DNA from 3 places in the Candidatus Enterococcus lowellii genome. Region 3 is predicted to be linked to each of the others. Evidence: predicted binding sites of a transcription regulator. Region 3 holds the regulator's gene; each other region holds the start of a gene.
The links. The regulator CtsR, encoded in region 3, represses protease genes until heat stress. The targets are predictions, from matches to a motif close to TTGGTCAAAAAAGGTCAAANA.

Region 1 (6,632 bases), 1.2 Mb from region 3:
AATTCCTGGTAATAAAATCATATATGGAATATTTTTTTTCATTGTTACACTCCTCTTTGTTTTAAGCACAGAGAGATTATACGGGATGAGTTCCTGGCTTTCAATAAAAAAACATAAAAAACATATCTATTTTTAACGAACGTTCGTATTTTGACCCATTATTTTTTTATCCACTACTACTTTTTTCTATAAAACAACAAACAAATCTAAGTATATCAATGTTTTCAACCCTAATCAATCCTTAATGATTTTGTTTTCATTTTATTATCATTCGTAAAAAATAGACTGAGACTCTAAAAAAGAATCTCAGTCTATTTTTTATTCTTCGATTGGTTCATTTTGGAATACTAATTGGTTATCTAACAAGCTAATTGTGACGTTTGTTTTTGGTAACACACGTCCAGAAACAATCTCTTTAGCGAGAGGCGTTTCGACTTCGCGTGTAATAAATCGGCGTAAGGGACGCGCACCATAAGCTGGCTCATAGGCTTGTTCTGCAATCCAAGATTTTGCATCATTAGAAATACTCAAGTAAATTTCTTGATTAACTAAGCGTTTAGCTAATTGGACAACTACCTTATCAACGATGCCTTTCACATTTTCAAGACTTAATGGTGTAAATAAGATGGTATCATCAATTCGATTTAAGAACTCTGGTTTAAAGTGTCCTTTTAGAATGGCCATTACTTGTTCTTCAACAGCTTCTGGAATTGTTCCATCGGCTGTTACACCTTCAAGTAATAGTTGGGAACCGATATTACTTGTCATAATTAACACCGTATTTTTAAAATCAACTACGCGACCTTTCGAATCTGTCAAACGACCATCATCCAACACTTGTAATAAGATATTAAATACATCTGGATGGGCTTTTTCAATTTCATCTAACAAAATAATTGTGTATGGATTACGACGGACGGCTTCAGTTAATTGACCGCCTTCTTCAAATCCCACATAACCTGGAGGCGCTCCGACTAAACGAGACACAGAATGTTTTTCCATGTACTCACTCATATCAATACGTACCATATGATCTTCTGAATCAAATAGGTTTTCGGCTAAAGCTTTTGCTAATTCCGTTTTACCAACACCTGTTGGTCCCAAGAATAAGAATGAACCTAATGGACGATTTGGATCTTGCAAGCCAGCTCGCGAACGAATAACCGCATCACTGACCGCATTCACTGCTTCGTCTTGTCCAATGACACGGCGATGAAGTGTTTCATTTAATTTCATTAATTTCTCGCGTTCACCTTCAACTAATTTAGTTACAGGAATACCGGTTAGACGACCAACAACTGTTGCAATTTCATTTTCTGTCACTGATTCTTGTACCATGCGTAAATGATCGCTAGCATCTTTGTTTTCTAATTCTTTTAATTCACGTTCTAATTGTGGGATAGTTCCATGACGTAAAACAGCGGCACGTTCTAAGTCATAATTATTTTCAGCATCTTCTAATTCGTGCTTAGCTCGATCAATTTCAGCACGTTTATTAGAAATTTCATTGACTTCTTCTTTCTCAGTTTCCCATTGCATCTTCATCGCATTAACTTCTTCACGTAATTCTGCTAATTCTTCTTGGAGAGAAGCTAAACGTTTTTTCGATGCATCGTCTGTTTCTTTTTTTAGAGCGGCCTCTTCAATTTCTAATTGCATTAAACGACGAGTCACTTGGTCTAATTCAGTTGGCATAGAATTCATTTCCACACGAATGGTTGCACAAGCCTCATCTACTAAATCAATCGCTTTATCTGGTAAAAAGCGGTCTGTAATATAACGATCGGATAGTGTTGCCGCAGCGACTAACGCATTGTCATGAATATTTACACTATGATGGATTTCAAAACGTTCTTTTAGTCCGCGTAAAATAGAAATGGTATCCTCAACAGTTGGTTCTTTTACCAACACTTTTTGGAAACGACGTTCTAAGGCTTTGTCTTTTTCCATATATTGACGATATTCATCTAGTGTAGTGGCGCCAATTGTATGCAATTCGCCACGCGCCAACATAGGTTTTAATAAGTTGCCAGCATCCATACTGCCTTCTGTTTTACCAGCACCCACAATATTATGAATTTCATCGATGAATAAAATAATGCGACCATCTGATTTTTTCACTTCTTGTAAAACAGCTTTTAATCGTTCTTCAAATTCACCACGGAATTTTGCACCAGCAATCAATGCTCCCATATCTAATGAGAAAATGGTTTTATCTTTTAAGTTTTCAGGAACATCTTTACGAACGATACGTTGGGCTAGTCCTTCAACAATGGCCGTCTTACCAACACCTGGTTCACCAATTAATACTGGATTATTTTTTGTTTTACGTGACAAAATACGAATAACATCGCGAATTTCTTCATCACGTCCAATAATCGGATCCATCTTGCCATTTTTCACTTGTTGCACTAAGTCAACACCATATTTTTCTAATGCTTTGTATTGCTCTTCCTGATTTTGTGAGGTCACTCGATCCCCTCCTCGCATATCTTCTATATTTTTACGTAATTCTTTTTCATTGATTCCTTGTTTGGTTAAATATTTTGTTAGTCGATAATTTTTTAACTTCATTAAAGCAAGTAATACAATTTCAGTTGATAAAAATTCATCTTGAAAAGATTCTCTTAATTTATCCGCTTCATTTAATAAATTGTATAAATTTTGGCTCATACTTTGCCCATATTGAACATTTCCACCTTCAATACTTGGATATTCATCTAACGCACGATCAACTTCTGTTTCAAAAGCATCCACGTCAATCCCAGCATCTGTATAAAAATTTCTTGCAAAATGATTTGGTTGTAAAAAGATTTTCCATAAATGGGCTATATCGATTTCTTGATGATGACGAGTCACTGCAATTTGTTGTGCTTCGGCAATTGCTCCTTGAAGCGTCGTCGTCATTTTCTCTATATTCATAACATTTCCTCCCATCATTTGACTAAGACTTATTGTCTTACAAGAATTATTATACGACTATGGTCAGTAAAGGTCAAAAAATAACCCTTAAAAGTCAAAAGTTTTTTGACTGATTATAAAACGTAATAAAAAGCTTAGACACAGCTATCGTCTAAGCTTTCTAACAGTATAGTTAACAAAATTTGATAAAACGTTTTTGCATCTTATTCACTTGGTATCCCATTTTTTATAAAATGGGTGTGCATTGCTTCGATTTTCACCAGAATTTAAACGTATAGCCAAATAATTCCGTCGTTTTGCTTCGAGTTCTACTTCATCCATTAACTGCTTCCCAATTCCTTGCTGTTGGTGAGTTTCTAAAACAGCTAATCCCATAACGTTAAACATTGTTTCAGAATATAAATTATCATAGATTTCTGCATGAACATAACCAACTACTTGTTTCGTTTTAACGTCTTCATATACACGCAAAAAATGATGATGCTTCTCTTTCATTAGTTTTTGTAATTTATAGTTTCTGTTAGCTCTAAAGAAACAGCATAACCTAATTCCATTGCATTCAACTGTTGCAAAGCCAAAACGTCTTTTCGTTCAATTTTACGTAACATCTTGCACCTCTTGACTATTTAGGAAATTGATTTTTCATCTTATCGATATATTCGGCTTTTTTTGTATAGAGTTTAAATGAAATATGAAAGATACCACAGGCAATTAGGAGTCCTCCGTACATCAGATTTCCTTGCCAAAACACATATGTATTAAAGGCAGCAATTAGCAACAAAGCTATAAAAAAACAAAACAGCATTCGCAGAAATAATCCTTTTGCTTTAATTGTGTTAAAATAGGCAATCCATTTTCCTTCATCCATTTGCAATATCATTCTTTTCAAATGAAAAAACAACATTAACAATAGCACAGAAACCAATAGCGCTAAATAAATCGATACTAATACGGTGATAAATAAACTTAAAATATCTAAAACCAAGTAGACATCTCCTTGCATTTTTATTTCTTTCAAAGTCTACCATAGAATAACTATTGTCTCAATAATAGAACACCAGCCATCTTTTGGAATCAAGATGACTGGTGTTCGTCTGTTATTTCTCTTTTTTAGTTAACCATTTTACGCTGAAAAAAAGGGAGGAAACACTTAAAGCAAAACTAGCAACTAAGCAATTAAACCCTAATTTTAGTACAAAAAGATCTGCATCTTGCCACTTTGCAAGGTCAAAATTAGTTGTACCCACTTGTTTTACAGATTTCGATACCATAACAAATAGAATAATTGAACCAATCATTAATAAAATCGAACCGAGTTGTAACAGATGATTAATTTTTTTCATAGACCTTCTCTCCTTTGAAAACCAAAATCGAAAACGTTTTAATTAATTTTATCACATCACTTACTATACAACCAAAATTGCTACTTCTCTTATCAAAATACAAGACAATCCTAATCAAACATTCGCATAAATAAATCGTTTGCAGTAGAATAAACAAAAGGAGGAAATACTATGACAACAATTTACGATTTCACAGTAAGCGATCAATCAAATAATGATTTTTCATTAAATAACTATCAAGAAAAAGTTCTACTTATCGTGAATACTGCAACAAAATGTGGGTTCACGAAGCAATACGAAGCCTTAGAAAAATTATACAGCGAACTCGCTGAACAACCATTTGAAATTCTTGATTTCCCATGCAATCAATTTATGGAACAAGCACCAGGAACAAGTGAAGAAATCAATCAATTCTGTTCACTGAATTATGGCACTACCTTCCCACGATTTGAAAAAATTGATGTCAATGGTCCACAAGCCATTCCTTTATATCAATGGTTACGAAAAAATAAACCGACAGATGAAGGAAAAGAGGCTCAAGCTTTCGCTGAGAAAATGCACACTGTTCATCCCGATGCAGAAATTGATGCAATTAATTGGAATTTCACAAAATTTTTAGTCGATACCAAAGGACAAGTCGTACATCGCTACTCCCCAACTGTTGAACCTGCAGAAATCAAAGAGGATATTTTAGCTTTGTTAGATTAAAAAAATTCCTCGCCTGTTTGGATAGGTGAGGAATTTTTTATACGTTCAAAAGATACAAGAATTAACTTCCTTGTTGTTTCTTATTTTTATCTAAAGCCTTATGCAAAAGGATACTGTCAAAATCTAATCCTTTAATTAGAGTAAGGAGATATTCATTTAGCTTATTCATTTAACAACAATTCTGCTTGATAATCACAACGTTCATAATCATCTATATCGACAGGCACTTCATTAAAGCCAAACAATTGATAAATATGCAATGCTGTTTTCAAATTTTTATTGGAATAGATAACAATTTTTTTCGCACCTTGCTCTTTTACATAATTTATTGCCTCAGTAAATACTATCTTCCCTGCGCCTCTTCCTTGGAATTTTTCGTTTGTAGCAAATTTACAAATTTCCCATACTTTCGGTTGCAGTTCAGTCACCATACACGTTGATAAAACATGATCATCCTCTATCGCGAAAAAAATCATTCCACCTTGCTCTATATAAGTTTCCACATTTTCTAATTGTTCTAAATCATGTGGTTCGATTTTAAAAAATTTATCAATCCAACGCTTGTTCAAATCAATAAAGTCTTGTTTATATTTTTCTTTATAACGAATAACCTGCATCTTTTTTCCACCTTTTTTATTAAATATGTTGCCATACCCATTTTTCATCCATTAATTCTTTGTTCTTCCATTTGGTAGTCGGAACTGCTTCAGTTAAAGTAAACCCACTTCTTGCATATAGATTTCTAGCTTGTGTTAATTCATTAATCGTCCATAAATAAACGTGTTGCACTTGTTTTTCTGTAATAAATTGCATAAGCGTATCTAATAATTGCTTACCTAAACCTAAATGCTGATAATTTGAATCTACAGCAAACCAATGAATTTCCCACTTATTTTTCTCATTTTCAACAATTCCAATCGATCCTACACGAATACCGTTGACTTTCGCAATCCAGATTTTTCCCGACCGAGGTTTCTCCGTATAACGTATCAAAGAAGTTAAAATATGCGTTTGAATGGCATAATGATACCCTAGCTCTGTATACAATCTACTATGCAAGTCTGCAATAAAACCAATATCTTGAGTGGTTCCTTCATCAATTGCGATGTGATTGTTTTTTTCATAAGTATTTTTAAAAATAGTCATCGCACAATCTAATCGTTGCATTTCTTGTTTAGAATACGGAAGTAACTCTTCTCTCAATCCTAGACGCACAATTTCAGTTTGTTCTAAATACATCTGTGTCCCTTTTTCAGTAAGAGATAAAATAAAAGAACGTTTATCATTATTATCTGGTACACGTACTACGAGACCATTTTTTTCAAATTTATTTAACATTTTACTTAGTTGCCCTTTATTCATCATTAAGTTTTCACTAATATCTTTAGCGCTTAATGCATGATTATTATAAATTTCAGCGATTACGTTTGCTTCACCAATTGTAAATAATTTACCATAAAATTTAAAATCAAATTTCCCTAATAAATTTGCATAAAATCGGTTAAACCCACGAAATTTATCTATAAAGTATAAGTTAGTCACCTATCGAATCCTCCTTTATTTATAATTTATACATTTTAGTTTAATTTGTAAACTAAAATAGAACCTCATGTAAACTAAATACAAAAAAAGATAGAAAGCTATAATAGCTTTCTATCA
Region 2 (6,632 bases), 610 kb from region 3:
GGGAAAAATTCTTTGTAGCCAATTCCTAATGCTGCTTGTGTTTTTGGAATGTCTTTGATTTTTGTAGCTTCTTCTGGTAAGCCATTGGCCATCATCAGATCCACACGTTGATTGATACGTTGATATAATAATTCACGATCAGTTGTCAGACCAATTAAAAAATAATCATATAAACGTTGGGGTTCTTCTTTAGGCGCAGTGATACTCTCACCTGTTGTTTCAAAAACTTCCAACGCTCGAATCACTTTACGCTGATTATTAAAATGAATTTTTTCGGCTGCTAAAGGATCAGTTTCTTGTAATAACTGCCATAAGGCTTCTTTTCCATAATCCTGTGCAAATTGTTCGTATTTCAAACGAACAGCCGGATTATCGTTCTCTTGTTTGCCACCTAATTGAAAATCATAAAGCAAGGCTTGAATATATAACCCCGTTCCGCCAACAACAATGGGCAACTTGCCTCGTTGATGAATATCTTCAATCCAAATACGTGCTTCTTTTTGAAATTCCGAGACGGAATAAGCCTCTTCTTTCTCACGAACATCAATTAAATAATGAGGAATTCCTTCTTTTTCGGCTTCAGTTACTTTAGCTGTTCCGATAGACAGTTCTCGATAGACTTGCATCGAGTCCCCACTAATAATTTCTCCATTGTATTTTTTAGCTAATTCAATACTTAACGCCGTTTTACCAACAGCAGTCGGCCCTACAATCACTAACACTTTTTTCATTTTTTTCCCCGATAACTGCGCTTCACAGCCATTGCCATTTCAGGAAAATCGGTAAAAATTCCTGTTACTTGGCAATCCATGCAACGTTTTATTTCTTCTTCTGTATTTACGGTCCACGGTCGAACGGCTAATGAAAACTCTGGAATTTCTGTATCATGTGACCATACCCATTCAATATTAGGATGGATGCCTTGAATAAATGGTCGCTCCAATGTTATTGGCGTACTATCTGATTTATCCATAATAAAATCAATTCGTGTAGTCGGTTCCAGTACATGAATTCTCTCTAAGGTACTTACGTTGAAACTGCTATACCAATAAGTGAATGGCCACTGTTGACTCGTCATTAGCTCAGATACTTTGTCTTCGATTCCTGGATACGCTTCTTTATCCGTTTTTAATTCAATTCCTAAGATTCCTCGGTAATTGCGCGCAACCAATAAATCGACAACTTCTTTTAATGTCGGTACTTTTGTTGAAGAATAGTGATCATTAAACCAACTACCGGCATTTAGTTTTTTGATCTCTGCTAATGTTTTATCAATAATTGCACCTTTTCCATCAGTGGTACGATCGACTGTCTCATCGTGCATGACAATCAGTTGTTGATCTTTTGTTAATTGCACATCTAATTCAATGCCATCAGTACCAATGCGTACGGCTTCAGCAAAGGCTGGCAACGTATTTTCAGGTCGTGTGCCACTGCTTCCACGATGGGCAAAAATTTGCATGATTTCTTCACTCCAATCAGTCATATTGTACCATGAATAAAGGGAGATGCAAAAAAAGAAGAGAAGCCTTTTTACAGGTCAATCTCTTCTTTTGATTACAACGTGTTTGAGAAATAAGTCATTGGTTTGTCTGTCATTTTTTGCAATTGAACTTTGCGTTCGTAAACCATTTCTTTTAGTTGATCTGAAAAGTTTTCCATCAAAACACGTCCACCTTTAAAGGTATACCCACCAACTTCCACAACTTGTTCGGGTGAAAGTACAACTCTGCGTGTCGCAATTTTTTTGAAAAATTCTTCTAAAAAATAATTTGGTAAATAAAAGCTATTTTGTGCCGCAAATGACTGTAAATAAATATAATCATCTACGGTTATATGACAATCATCAAACACATCAAAACTGACGTATTTATCCATTGTGCCAATTCGTTTTTCTAAAATTTCAATAATTTTTTTATTTAGTAAAATCAAAATCTCAATTTCTTTTACTTTATGTTCTAATTGTCGACGACGCTCTTCTTTTCGATCGTCATAGCGGCTTTGCAAGTTAAAGGCAATCGCTGTAACAATGGCACCTACAATTACGCCAGCCATTCCAACGAAAAATATTTCCATGTTTGTTCCTCCTTTAAATTCTTTAGATGAATCTTAACATATTTTTGATTATTTTACTCAAGTTTTTACATTTGACCTTTATTGACCTTGTATGTATAATATCTAATAGATAAAACTCTTAGGATGTCGCAAGACTACCCAATATTTTATCAAATAGCCAGAATTAAAGGAGGATTTTTAAATGAATTTAATCCCAACAGTTATTGAACAATCATCTCGTGGAGAAAGAGCGTATGATATTTACTCTCGTTTATTAAAAGATCGTATTATCATGTTGAGCGGTCAAGTAACCGATGACCTTGCTAACTCAATCATCTCTCAATTATTATTCTTGGATGCGCAAGACTCAGAAAAAGATATTTACTTATACATCAATTCTCCTGGAGGTAGCGTAACAGCTGGTCTAGCAATTTACGATACAATGAACTTTGTTAAAGCAGATGTACAAACAATCGTAATGGGGATGGCTGCGTCAATGGGAAGTTTCTTATTAACAGCAGGTACTAAAGGTAAACGTTTTGCATTACCAAATGCTGAAATTATGATTCACCAACCATTAGGCGGTGCACAAGGACAAGCAACAGAAATCGAAATTGCTGCTCGTCATATCTTAAAAACGCGTGAACGCTTAAATAAAATTTTATCTGAACGCACGGGTCAACCTATTGAAATAATTGAAAAAGATACCGATCGTGATAATTTTATGTCGGCTGAAGAAGCAAAAGAATATGGTTTAATCGACGAAGTAATGACCAATCGTTAATCATTAGAAGCGTTGGACGTAGTGTCCCAGCGCTTTTTTTAATCGTATTTTGTTAAATCCCATGTCGCAATTAGCTGGTTTAATTTCGTATGATAGTTTGGATCCGTTGCATATTTTCCAGTTAAGGACTGGGTAGCTTCTTGATACGTACGAGCATTTTTCCGCCATGTTCCTTGATAAAATTTAGCATTCCAACTTAAGCCATTGGCTAATAATTTAGCATTATCCAATAGTGAATCAGAAATCGTTGCGTATTTTCTAAACGATGCTGGCAAAGTCACGCGTACCCCATTAATAAACTCATCAGAAGGAATATCATATTTCTCGAACTTTCCTTCATCCCCACTAGAAAATTTGATTCCAAATAAGTTGTTAGCCTCTTTTGATAATTTACTAGCGCCAAACCCTGATTCTAAAGCTGCTTGTGCTATCATAACTGATGGGTATAAGCCATATTGATCGGCTAGTTTTTGAGCAGACGGAGCAATGGCTTTAATAAACGAAGCATTGTCTGCCCACGTAATTGTTTCCGAAGTTGATGTAGCATTGACGCGTCTTGTGTCATCTTTAACGGTCACATTATTGGCTTTTTTGACAGGTGATGTCAATGCAGGTAAAATACTTGTCCCTGTAATAAAGTGTTTGTCTGTATTTTTAGCGACACTAGCAATTTCTTCCTCCATTGTTCCTCGATCTTCTGCCGGTGAACGAGTAACACTATCTTCAGTTGCTGAATCGGTTGTTTCTGAACTCTCTGTTTCTGCACTTGTTGTAGTGGTCTCTGGCACTTGTGTGGTGTCTTTTGTTTCATTTGAGGCAATTGTTGCACTTTCCTGCGTTTTATCAGTTATTGGTTTTTCTTTGACTTCTTCCACGACTGCCGCATCTTTTTGGAAAGCTTCTCGAGTACTTGAAATAGTTGCTCCTTGTTCGACGTAACCCACCCAATTATCTGCAGTATCGTACACAGATAAATAGATTTCACCATTCAAATGATGGTACAAACTTTTAACTTTGTACGTTTTTCCAATTAAAAGACTAGTATCACTGGTAGTCGTCCAATCAAAATCTTCATAGATAGCCGTGTTAACAACAACCTCTACATATTGGCGAACAATTTTTTCAATTCCTTCTGGGCCAACTGCTGGTGTCACTTGCGAAGCATCGATATATCCCACAAATTCATCTTCATCGTATAATCCTAAATACGTAATAATGCCTTTTGTTTCACTTTCTTTGACGTGAAAGGTTTGATTGGCAGTGACTTTCGCTGAGCTAATTGTTTTTCCATAATCACTATAGAGGATGACATTATTACCAGTCACACTCACATATTCATAGTCCCTCTCATCGGCACTGACCCATTGCATTTCTGCAAAAGGTGGACTAACTCCTTCGGTCCAAAATAAACCAATCCCCACACTCACCACTACACCTAATTTCAACACACATTTTTTCACTTTTGTAACCCTTCCCCTGCTAAGTCTCTTCCTTACTTTACAGGAAATGTGGGCAAAAAGAAACTCCCTTTCGAGAATTATTTACATACAAAAAACCTAGCATCTAAAAGACACTAGGCTCTTATAGTTATTCAGCTTCTTCTGAAAATTGACTGTTGTATAGGTTTGCGTAAAATCCGCCTTGCGCTAATAAAGTTTCATGGTTTCCTTGTTCAATAATCGAACCTTGATCCATCACTAAAATTAAATCCGCATCACGAATTGTCGACAAACGGTGGGCAATAACGAAACTTGTCCGTCCTTCCATTACCTTATCCATCGCTTTTTGAATTAAGGCTTCCAGTCGGGTATCAACGGAACTAGTTGCTTCATCTAAAATTAAAATTTTCGGATCAGAAATAACCGCCCGAGCAATTGTCATTAATTGCTTTTGACCTAGAGAAATGTTATCACCTTCAGCATTGATAATCATATCATATCCTTCAGGCATTGTACGGATAAAATGATCGACATTCGCTGTTTTAGCCGCATCGACTACTTCATAATCCGTTGCATCTAATTTCCCAAAACGAATATTATCAGAAATAGTTCCTTCATATAACCAGGCATCTTGTAATACCATCCCAAAAAGGGAGCGAACATCACTGCGAGACATTTTTTTCGTGTCAATTCCATCAATTTTAATCGCACCAGCATTCACATCATAAAAGCGCATCAATAAATTGATTAGTGTAGTTTTCCCCGCTCCTGTAGGTCCAACAACAGCCACCGTTTGTCCAGCTTTCACTGAAAAATTCAAGTCTTCAATCAATGGTTTTTTCGGTGTATAAGCGAAACTCACATGTTCAAAGGTAACATTCCCTTCAATTTTTTCAGGAAGTGGAATATCTGTCGCATTGATTGGTTCTTCAGACTCATCCAAAATTTCAAAGACACGAGTTGAGGCTGCTGAAGCACTTTGTAACAATGCTGACAATTGAGTAATGTTCCCCATTGGTTGACTAATTTGCCAAATGTATTGAATGAACGCTTGCAATTGCCCAACAACAATCACGCCGCCCATCACGTAAAAACTTCCCAAGACTGCAATAACAATATAGGTCAAATAGGCTGTTAATTGAACTAAAGGCATCATTAGACCAGAAATAAAGGACGCTTTAAATCCATATTTTTTCAATTCATGATTGACTTTTTTAAAGCCTTCTAGCGTTTCTTCTTCACGTCCATAGACTTTCAATACGCTAAAGCCTGTCATATTTTCTTGCACATAACCGTTCATATTGCCTAACGCATTTTGCATATTATTGAAATAATTTTGTGATTTTGACACGATGTAACGAGAAATGAACAACGAAGCTGGGATCATAACCATCGCCAACAATGCCATATACGTATTGATATAAAACATCATGATGACTGCCATGATAATACTTAAAATAGCATTAACCATACCAATTAAGGCTTGTTGCATCGCACCACTAACCGCATCGACATCATTTGTTACACGCGACAATACATCGCCTTGTTTGTGAGTATCAAAATACGAAACAGGTAATCGATTAATTTTTTCATCAATATCCCGACGTAAATCCTTCATAGAAGATTGTACTACATTGGTAATCAACACTCCGGCCAATAATTGCGAAATCGTATAACCAATTCCGACTAAAATCAACCAAACTAACGTCTTCCAAATATAATCGAAGTTTAATGAGTCACCATTCGCAATGTTTCGAGCAATTTCTGTCATCGGTAAACCAGTTACATAAGGCATCGCTGCATTAAAACCAACTGTTGCTACGGTAAAAAATAAGACTAGAATAAAACTAATTTTATATGGTTTGATATAGTAACCTAAACGTTTCAAGGAAGCAAAAGATTTCATTTGGCTAATTCCTCCTCTGATAGTTGTGAAGCTGCAATATCGTAATAAATCGAACAGTTTTCCAATAATTCTTTATGTGTACCTATGCCAACAACATCCCCTTCATTTAAAACAATGATTTTGTCTGCATGCATAATTGTTCCCACACGTTGCGCCACAATTAAAGTTGTTGATTTTGTAGTTTCTCGGCGTAGACGTTCACGTAATTTAGCATCTGTGGCATAGTCTAACGCAGAAAAACTGTCATCAAAAATAAAAATTTCCGGACGGCGAATAATCGCACGAGCAATTGCCAGACGTTGTTTTTGTCCACCAGAAAAATTAGAACCGCCTTCAGCAATTGGTGTGTCATAACCTTCTGACAAACGGGAAATGAATTCTGTCGCTTGCGCAATTTCAACGGCTCGATCCATTTCTTCCACTGTTGCATCTGCTTTACCATATCGTA
Region 3 (6,632 bases):
AAAATCCGACGAAAACCGACAAACATGAGGCAAATCCAGAAAATGCACGATTATTAGACGCAGCCGTTACGGTGAAATACCAAGATAATGAATGGCTTGTTATTTCTGAAGGTGCGAAACGAGCAAGTGAACGTTTCGATACTAAAGAAGAAGCCATTAAACGTGGAAAAGAAATCGCTGATAACAAAGAGAGCCACTTGAAAATCTATAAAATGGACGGTAGTTTACAAAAAGAGCAATCGTTTGAATAAAAAAATCGCGTAACCTAATTATTTGGGTCACGCGATTTTTATTTATACGTTTTGCAACACTTTATCTGTCTTTGGTTCTTTTACGTTTAAGGTAATTGTTCCTTTTGACGCACCAATTGTTACTTGGTTGCCTAAATGTATTTGTCCAGAAAGTAAGGCTTCACTCAAGCGATCCTCTACTTCTTTTTGCAATGCACGACGGATTGGACGAGCACCGTATTCTGGATCAAAACCAGCTTTACCAATCACATCAAGTGCAGCTGGCGTGATTTTTAATTGAATGTCTTGTTCTGCCAAGCGTTTAATAATTGAACGGCTCATGATTTTCACAATCTCATGAATTTCGTCTTTATCTAATGAACGGAATACCACTGTTTCATCAATTCGATTTAAGAATTCTGGTCGGTAAGCTTTCTTCAACGCTTCTAAGATACGTTTTTGCATTGCGGTATAGTCTTTAGAAGCATCTACTACATTAAAGCCGACATTTTTCTCTTCACGTAATTCTGTGGCACCGATATTGGAAGTCATAATCAAAATTGTATTTCTAAAATCAACCCGACGACCTTTAGAATCGGTTAAATGTCCATCATCTAAAACTTGTAACAAAATATTAAAGACGTCTGGATGTGCTTTTTCAACTTCATCTAGCAAAATTACTGAATACGGTTTTGAACGAACTTTTTCAGTTAATTGTCCACCTTCATCATAGCCGACATAACCTGGAGGTGACCCAATTAAACGGCTTGTACTATATTTTTCCATAAACTCTGACATATCTACACGAATTAAGGCATCTTCGCTACCAAACATCGCTTCGGCTAAGGCTTTAGCTAATTCTGTTTTACCAACACCAGTTGGACCTAAGAACATAAAGGAGCCGATTGGACGATTCGGATCTTTCAAACCACTACGTGCACGGCGAATGGAACGAGAAACAGCTTGTACTGCTTCATCTTGACCTACCACACGTTGATGTAAGATTTTTTCTAAATCTAACAAGCGTTCACTTTCCTTTTTCTCCATTTGTTGTAATGGAACACCTGTCCATTGTGATACAACGGCTGCGACATCTTCTGCTGTCACGCTGTTTTCATAACCAGTGGCTTCTTTAACTTCTACAAAAGTTACTTCAGCCAAGTTTTGGCTAACTTCTTTTTCACGATGGCGTAAACGTGCGGCTGTTTCAAAATCTTGTTGACGAATGGCAGCTTCTTTTTCTTCTGCCAATTTCATTAATTCTTCTTGCAATAATGCCGCCTCAGAAACTTCATCTGCTTTATCCAAACGAACTTTTGCAGCTGATTCATCCATTAAATCAATCGCTTTATCTGGTAGTTGACGCGAATTAATGTAACGAACCGATAGTTGAACTGCTGCATGGAGCGCATCATCAGTAATTTCCACACCATGATGTTCTTCATAACGAGGGCGCAACCCTTTTAGAATTTCTTCTGCTTCTTCTGGAGTTGGTTCATCGACTTGTACTCGAGCAAAACGACGTTCAAGTGCTGAATCTTTTTCAATATATTTTTGATATTCATTTAACGTTGTTGCACCAATGGTTTGTAATTCACCACGGGCTAAGGCTGGTTTTAAAATATTCGATGCATCAATCGCACCTTCTGCTCCACCAGCACCAATTAATGTGTGTAATTCATCAATAAAGAGAATGATTTGACCATCTTGATAAATTTCATCAATGATTTTCTTCATGCGATCTTCAAATTCACCACGATATTTGGTACCTGCAACTAATGCACCCATGTCCAACATCATCAGACGTTTTTGCTGCATGTCTTTTGGTACTTCACCATTTACGATTTTTTGTGCTAAGCCTTCCGCAATGGCAGTTTTACCAACACCTGGTTCGCCGACTAAAACAGGATTGTTTTTGGTACGACGGCTAAGAATTTGAATCAAACGTTTGACTTCTTTGCTACGTCCGACTACAGGATCTAAGCGTTGTTCACGAGCTAATTTCGTTAAATCGCGAGCCAATGAATCTAAGGTTGGTGTCCCTTCTTGTTGCGGTTGTTGACGTTGTTGCGGGCGACGTCGGCTTGCATTGCTTTTTGATTGTACGCCCATTTTTTTCTTCAATAGTTGGCGCATTTTTGCCAAGCTCATTCCTAAATTCAACATAATACGTGACGCTAAAATTTCTTCATCACGTAATAAACCGAGGAGTAAGTGCTCCGTGCCAATTTGTTGGGCACCCAAACGTTTTGCTTCATCGCCAGCATAGGCAAAAATTTGTCTTGCTCGTGGAGAATAGGGTAAAAAGCCCCCTGTTGGATATTCTTTCATTGAACCATAACCGGTTAAATGTTCGATTTCTTCCCGAATATCATTTTCATTTACACGCATTTCGCGCAATGTTTTGCCGGCAATGCCATCTTGCTCGATAATTAATGCTAATAAAATATGTTCTGAACCTACAGATTGATGTTTAAAGTATTTTGCTTCTTCTTGAGCAATGGCCAGCACCGCTTTTGCTCGTTGTGTAAATAGTTCATCCATCGCACTCACTCCTTATCTTCATAACTTAATCGTTCTAAAATCCCGTGCATAATTGACGCACGAATGATATTTTCTTCCGCTGATTTTCCTAAAACGGCTTTGCTAATTGTCGTCAGTAATAAATTACCTTCTCGTTTTGACAGAATACCTTCTTCGTATAACTTCTGAATAATTGATACCGCATCTTTTTCAGAGATTGTTTTATCAAATAATTGATTGACTTGTTCTAAAAAATGATGATAATTCGCAATTTGAATTTTCTCAATTCGAATATAGCCTCCACCACCACGTTTACTCTCAACCGCATACCCACGTTGAATAGTAAAGCGAGTATTGATGACATAATTGATTTGCGAAGGTACACAGTTAAATAAATCTGCCATCTCTGCACGACGAATTTCTATCATTTCACTTTCCTCAAGAATCTTCTTCAAATATGCTTCGATTAAATCAGAAGTATTTTGATGACCCATTTAAACGCGACCTCCCTTGACTAATATTGACCTTAATTATAGCGAATTTTCAGAAGTTTGAAAAGAAGAAGGACTCTAAAGAAAAAAGGATAAAACAAAAGTTTAAACTTTCGCTTTATCCTTGCCCTTATTATTCATCTGTGGATGTTTCGCCAGTTACATTTGAACTCTCAGAAGTTGTCGTCTCACTGCTTTCTGAGTCAGAGCTAGAAGAACCATCGTCTTCTTTCCCGCTAGAAATAATTAGATGAACTGTCTCGTCTTTTTCTACAGAGGTTCCTGCAGAAGGATCCATTGAGATTACCCGTCCTTTATCTACAGAATCACTATATTCTTCTGATGTGGATACAGAAAGGTCTTGGTTTTCTAATAAAGATTTTGCAGCCGATTCAGTCATATCTGTCACATCTGGTAAATCAATTGTTTCAGGTGGCTCTGGACCTTTACTAATTTCTAACGTAATGGTCACATCTCCTGGTGAAATATCTGAACCAGCTTCTGGTGATTGTTTGACAATAGTGCCTTCCTCATTGTTGCTATAGACTTCACTAATATGCACTGAGTTATTGCCTAAACCAGAAGCATCTAGTTCACTTCGGGCATTGGTTTCTGTGTAACCAATTAAGTTAGGCATCTTCACTGTTTCTGGCCCTTTACTGATTGTCAACGTAATCTCTGTTTCTCCAGGAATAATATCAGCATTGGCTTCTGGTGTTTGCTTGATAACTAGACCTGCACTCATGTCACTAAATTCTTCGACAATCGTTACTGAATTATTCCCTAGACCATAATTCGTCAACTCTGCACGAGCATCACGCTCTCCATAACCGTATAAATTCGGCATCATGACAGGTTCTGCTCCTTTGCTGACAGTTAATTCAACTTCTGTCTCTTTAGGAACAACTTCTTCACCTTCTGAAGGGGTTTGGTCCATAATTTCATTAGCAGGTGTATCATTATCATAAACTTCTTCGATTGTTATTTGACTCTCGTCAAAACCAAGTTCTTTTAATTCTGCAATCACTTTATCTTTTTCTTGGCCAACGTAATCTTTCATTGCTACTTTTTTACTACCGGTACTAATATATAAGAGTACTTCTTTAGTTCGTTTAATAACCGCGCCTTCTTCAGGATCAGTCTTCACTACATGATTTTCAGGAATTTGATTACTTGGAAATTCTTTGGTTTCTGTGGCTACTTCAATTCCGGCGTCATGCAATGTTTCCCGTGCAGCCGCTTCTGTTAAACCTGCGACTTCTGGAATAGTTACTTGATTGCGCCCACCGCCAAATACTAAGTAATAAGTCAAACCCGCTACTGCTAAAAAGAGTAAGAGAGGTAAAAGCAACCAGCGTTTTCTTCTCTTTTTCTTCACCGGTACTTGCGGCTCTGGTTCTGGTATTTCTTTTTTAGGAGTCGGCATTTCTTTAAATGAATCCGGCATCGGCGTGTCTTCTGAAATAGGTGTTAAAATTTTGGTTTCATCCAACATCGCATGTGGTTCCCATAATGGTTCATTTAAGCGCTCTGGAGAAAGAGCTGTTTCAATGTCACGACGCATTTCATCGGCTTCTTTGTAACGATCACTTTGTTCTTTCGCAGTGGCTTTTAAGACAATGTTTTCAAGTGATTGCGGGACTTCTTTATCGTAAATACGAATCGATGGAATTTCATCTTGAAAATGTTTTAAAGCAATGGTTACTGCTGATTCACCATCAAATGGCACTCGACCTGTCAACATTTCGTACAAAATGATTCCAATAGCATAAATATCGGATTGATTCGTTGCCATGCTACCACGTGCTTGTTCAGGTGATAAATAGTGGACAGAACCAAGCATCGTATTGGTTTGCGTAATCGATGTTTCTGATAAAGCAATCGCAATCCCAAAGTCCGCAATTTTAACCACACCATCTTCGTTAATCAAAATATTTTGTGGTTTTAAATCACGATGAATAATCCGATGTTGATGTGCCAAAGCAACAGCTGAAAGAATTTGTTGCATAATATCCACAATTTCTGGATATGGAATAGGGTAGCGGGTTTGGATATAACGTTTTAAATCCATGCCTTTAACATATTCCATGACTAAATACTGCATATTGTCTTCTTCGCCTACATCATAGACAGAAACAATGTTAGGATGTACAAGTTCGGTTGCAGCTAGTGCTTCTCGCTGAAAACGACGAATAGCATCAGTGTCTTCTCGAAAGTCGTAGCGTAGGACTTTAACGGCTACTTCTCGATCTAAAATCAAGTCACGCGCTAAATAAACATTTGCCATGCCACCGCTACCGATATTACCTAAAATTAAATAACGACCGCTTAGTTTTTTCCCCGTCTCAATCATTGACTGACACCTCCAAGGTCCATCAATAATACCGTGATATTATCTACGCCACCACGCTCATTTGCAGCATCAATTAAACGTTCAATTGCTTCATCTAAGCAAGCGCTTGTTGCAATATATTCATAAATCAATTCTTCGCTGACCATATTTGTTAAGCCATCCGAGCATAAAATTAAGTAATCATTGTCAGCGATAAAATGCGTGGCAACATCCACTTCCACGGTTCCCGGCATTCCTACTGAACGAGTAACTACATTTCTGCGAGGATGATTAGCAGCCATTTCCAGCGTAATTTCCCCTGATTTTACCAAGGCATTCACTAGGGAATGATCTTCCGTTAGTTGAATTAGCTCATTTTCACGTAATAAATATGTTCGACTATCCCCTACGTGTGCCAAGGTAAACTGATCGTCTAAAATGACAACTGCTTCCAATGTCGTTCCCATTCCACTTAATTCAGGTGTAGCTTGTCCTCGTTGATAAATCGTTTCATTTTCAGCTTGAATGTGCTGAATTAGCCACTGGGCAGCTTTTTCACTATCTGAAATATCTGAGGCTTGCCATTTAGCGCCTATCTCTTCTACTGTATCGTGGCTGGCAACATCCCCAGCTTGATGTCCACCCATGCCATCTGCTAATAATGCTAACGTATATCCTTTTTGATTGGTAAATACGGCAGCGTAATCTTGATTAGTATTACGCCTTTTTCCTACATCACTTTTATAACGAATCTCCATATTTTTCACCTCATCATTTTTTGCGTAAACAGCTGATAAAAAATCCATCTGTCATATACTGGTGCGGATAAATTGTCAGCATCTTGTTCTCAATACTTGGTTTTAACACATCATTCACTGGAATATCAACTAATGTGAATTCTGGATGCTTTTGTAAGAAACGATAAACGACTGCCTGATTTTCTTCTGGTGCAAATGTACACGTACTATAAACTAACAAACCATTAGATTTCAAGGTAGGGGCGACACTTTCTAAAATGGCCAATTGAATCTCAGGTAATTTTTCAAAATCAGCTGG

Region 1: clpB (ATP-dependent chaperone ClpB) is a predicted target of CtsR. The motif match lies at 2,982-3,002, and genes of this name have one in related genera.
Region 2: clpP (ATP-dependent Clp endopeptidase proteolytic subunit ClpP) is a predicted target of CtsR. The motif match lies at 2,145-2,165, and genes of this name have one in related genera.

The regions. Positions count from the first base shown of each region.
Region 1 covers NZ_CP147251.1:1,707,931-1,714,562, reverse strand. The annotation lists gene DOK78_RS08325 (ABC transporter permease) at 1-42, opposite strand, end outside; gene clpB (ATP-dependent chaperone ClpB) at 319-2,922, opposite strand; gene DOK78_RS08315 (GNAT family N-acetyltransferase) at 3,130-3,393, opposite strand; gene DOK78_RS08310 (hypothetical protein) at 3,545-3,907, opposite strand; gene DOK78_RS08305 (hypothetical protein) at 4,020-4,265, opposite strand; gene DOK78_RS08300 (glutathione peroxidase) at 4,437-4,973, shown strand; gene DOK78_RS08295 (GNAT family N-acetyltransferase) at 5,135-5,638, opposite strand; gene DOK78_RS08290 (GNAT family N-acetyltransferase) at 5,610-6,515, opposite strand.
Region 2 covers NZ_CP147251.1:1,126,190-1,132,821, reverse strand. The annotation lists gene miaA (tRNA (adenosine(37)-N6)-dimethylallyltransferase MiaA) at 1-731, opposite strand, end outside; gene DOK78_RS05510 (glycerophosphodiester phosphodiesterase) at 728-1,462, opposite strand; gene DOK78_RS05505 (hypothetical protein) at 1,558-2,076, opposite strand; gene clpP (ATP-dependent Clp endopeptidase proteolytic subunit ClpP) at 2,258-2,839, shown strand; gene DOK78_RS05495 (glycoside hydrolase family 73 protein) at 2,878-4,299, opposite strand; gene DOK78_RS05490 (ABC transporter ATP-binding protein) at 4,427-6,184, opposite strand; gene DOK78_RS05485 (ABC transporter ATP-binding protein) at 6,181-6,632, opposite strand, start outside.
Region 3 covers NZ_CP147251.1:512,901-519,532, reverse strand. The annotation lists gene DOK78_RS02470 (DUF2188 domain-containing protein) at 1-251, shown strand, start outside; gene DOK78_RS02465 (ATP-dependent Clp protease ATP-binding subunit) at 294-2,774, opposite strand; gene DOK78_RS02460 (CtsR family transcriptional regulator) at 2,780-3,247, opposite strand; gene pknB (Stk1 family PASTA domain-containing Ser/Thr kinase) at 3,378-5,597, opposite strand; gene DOK78_RS02450 (Stp1/IreP family PP2C-type Ser/Thr phosphatase) at 5,594-6,334, opposite strand; gene rsmB (16S rRNA (cytosine(967)-C(5))-methyltransferase RsmB) at 6,348-6,632, opposite strand, start outside.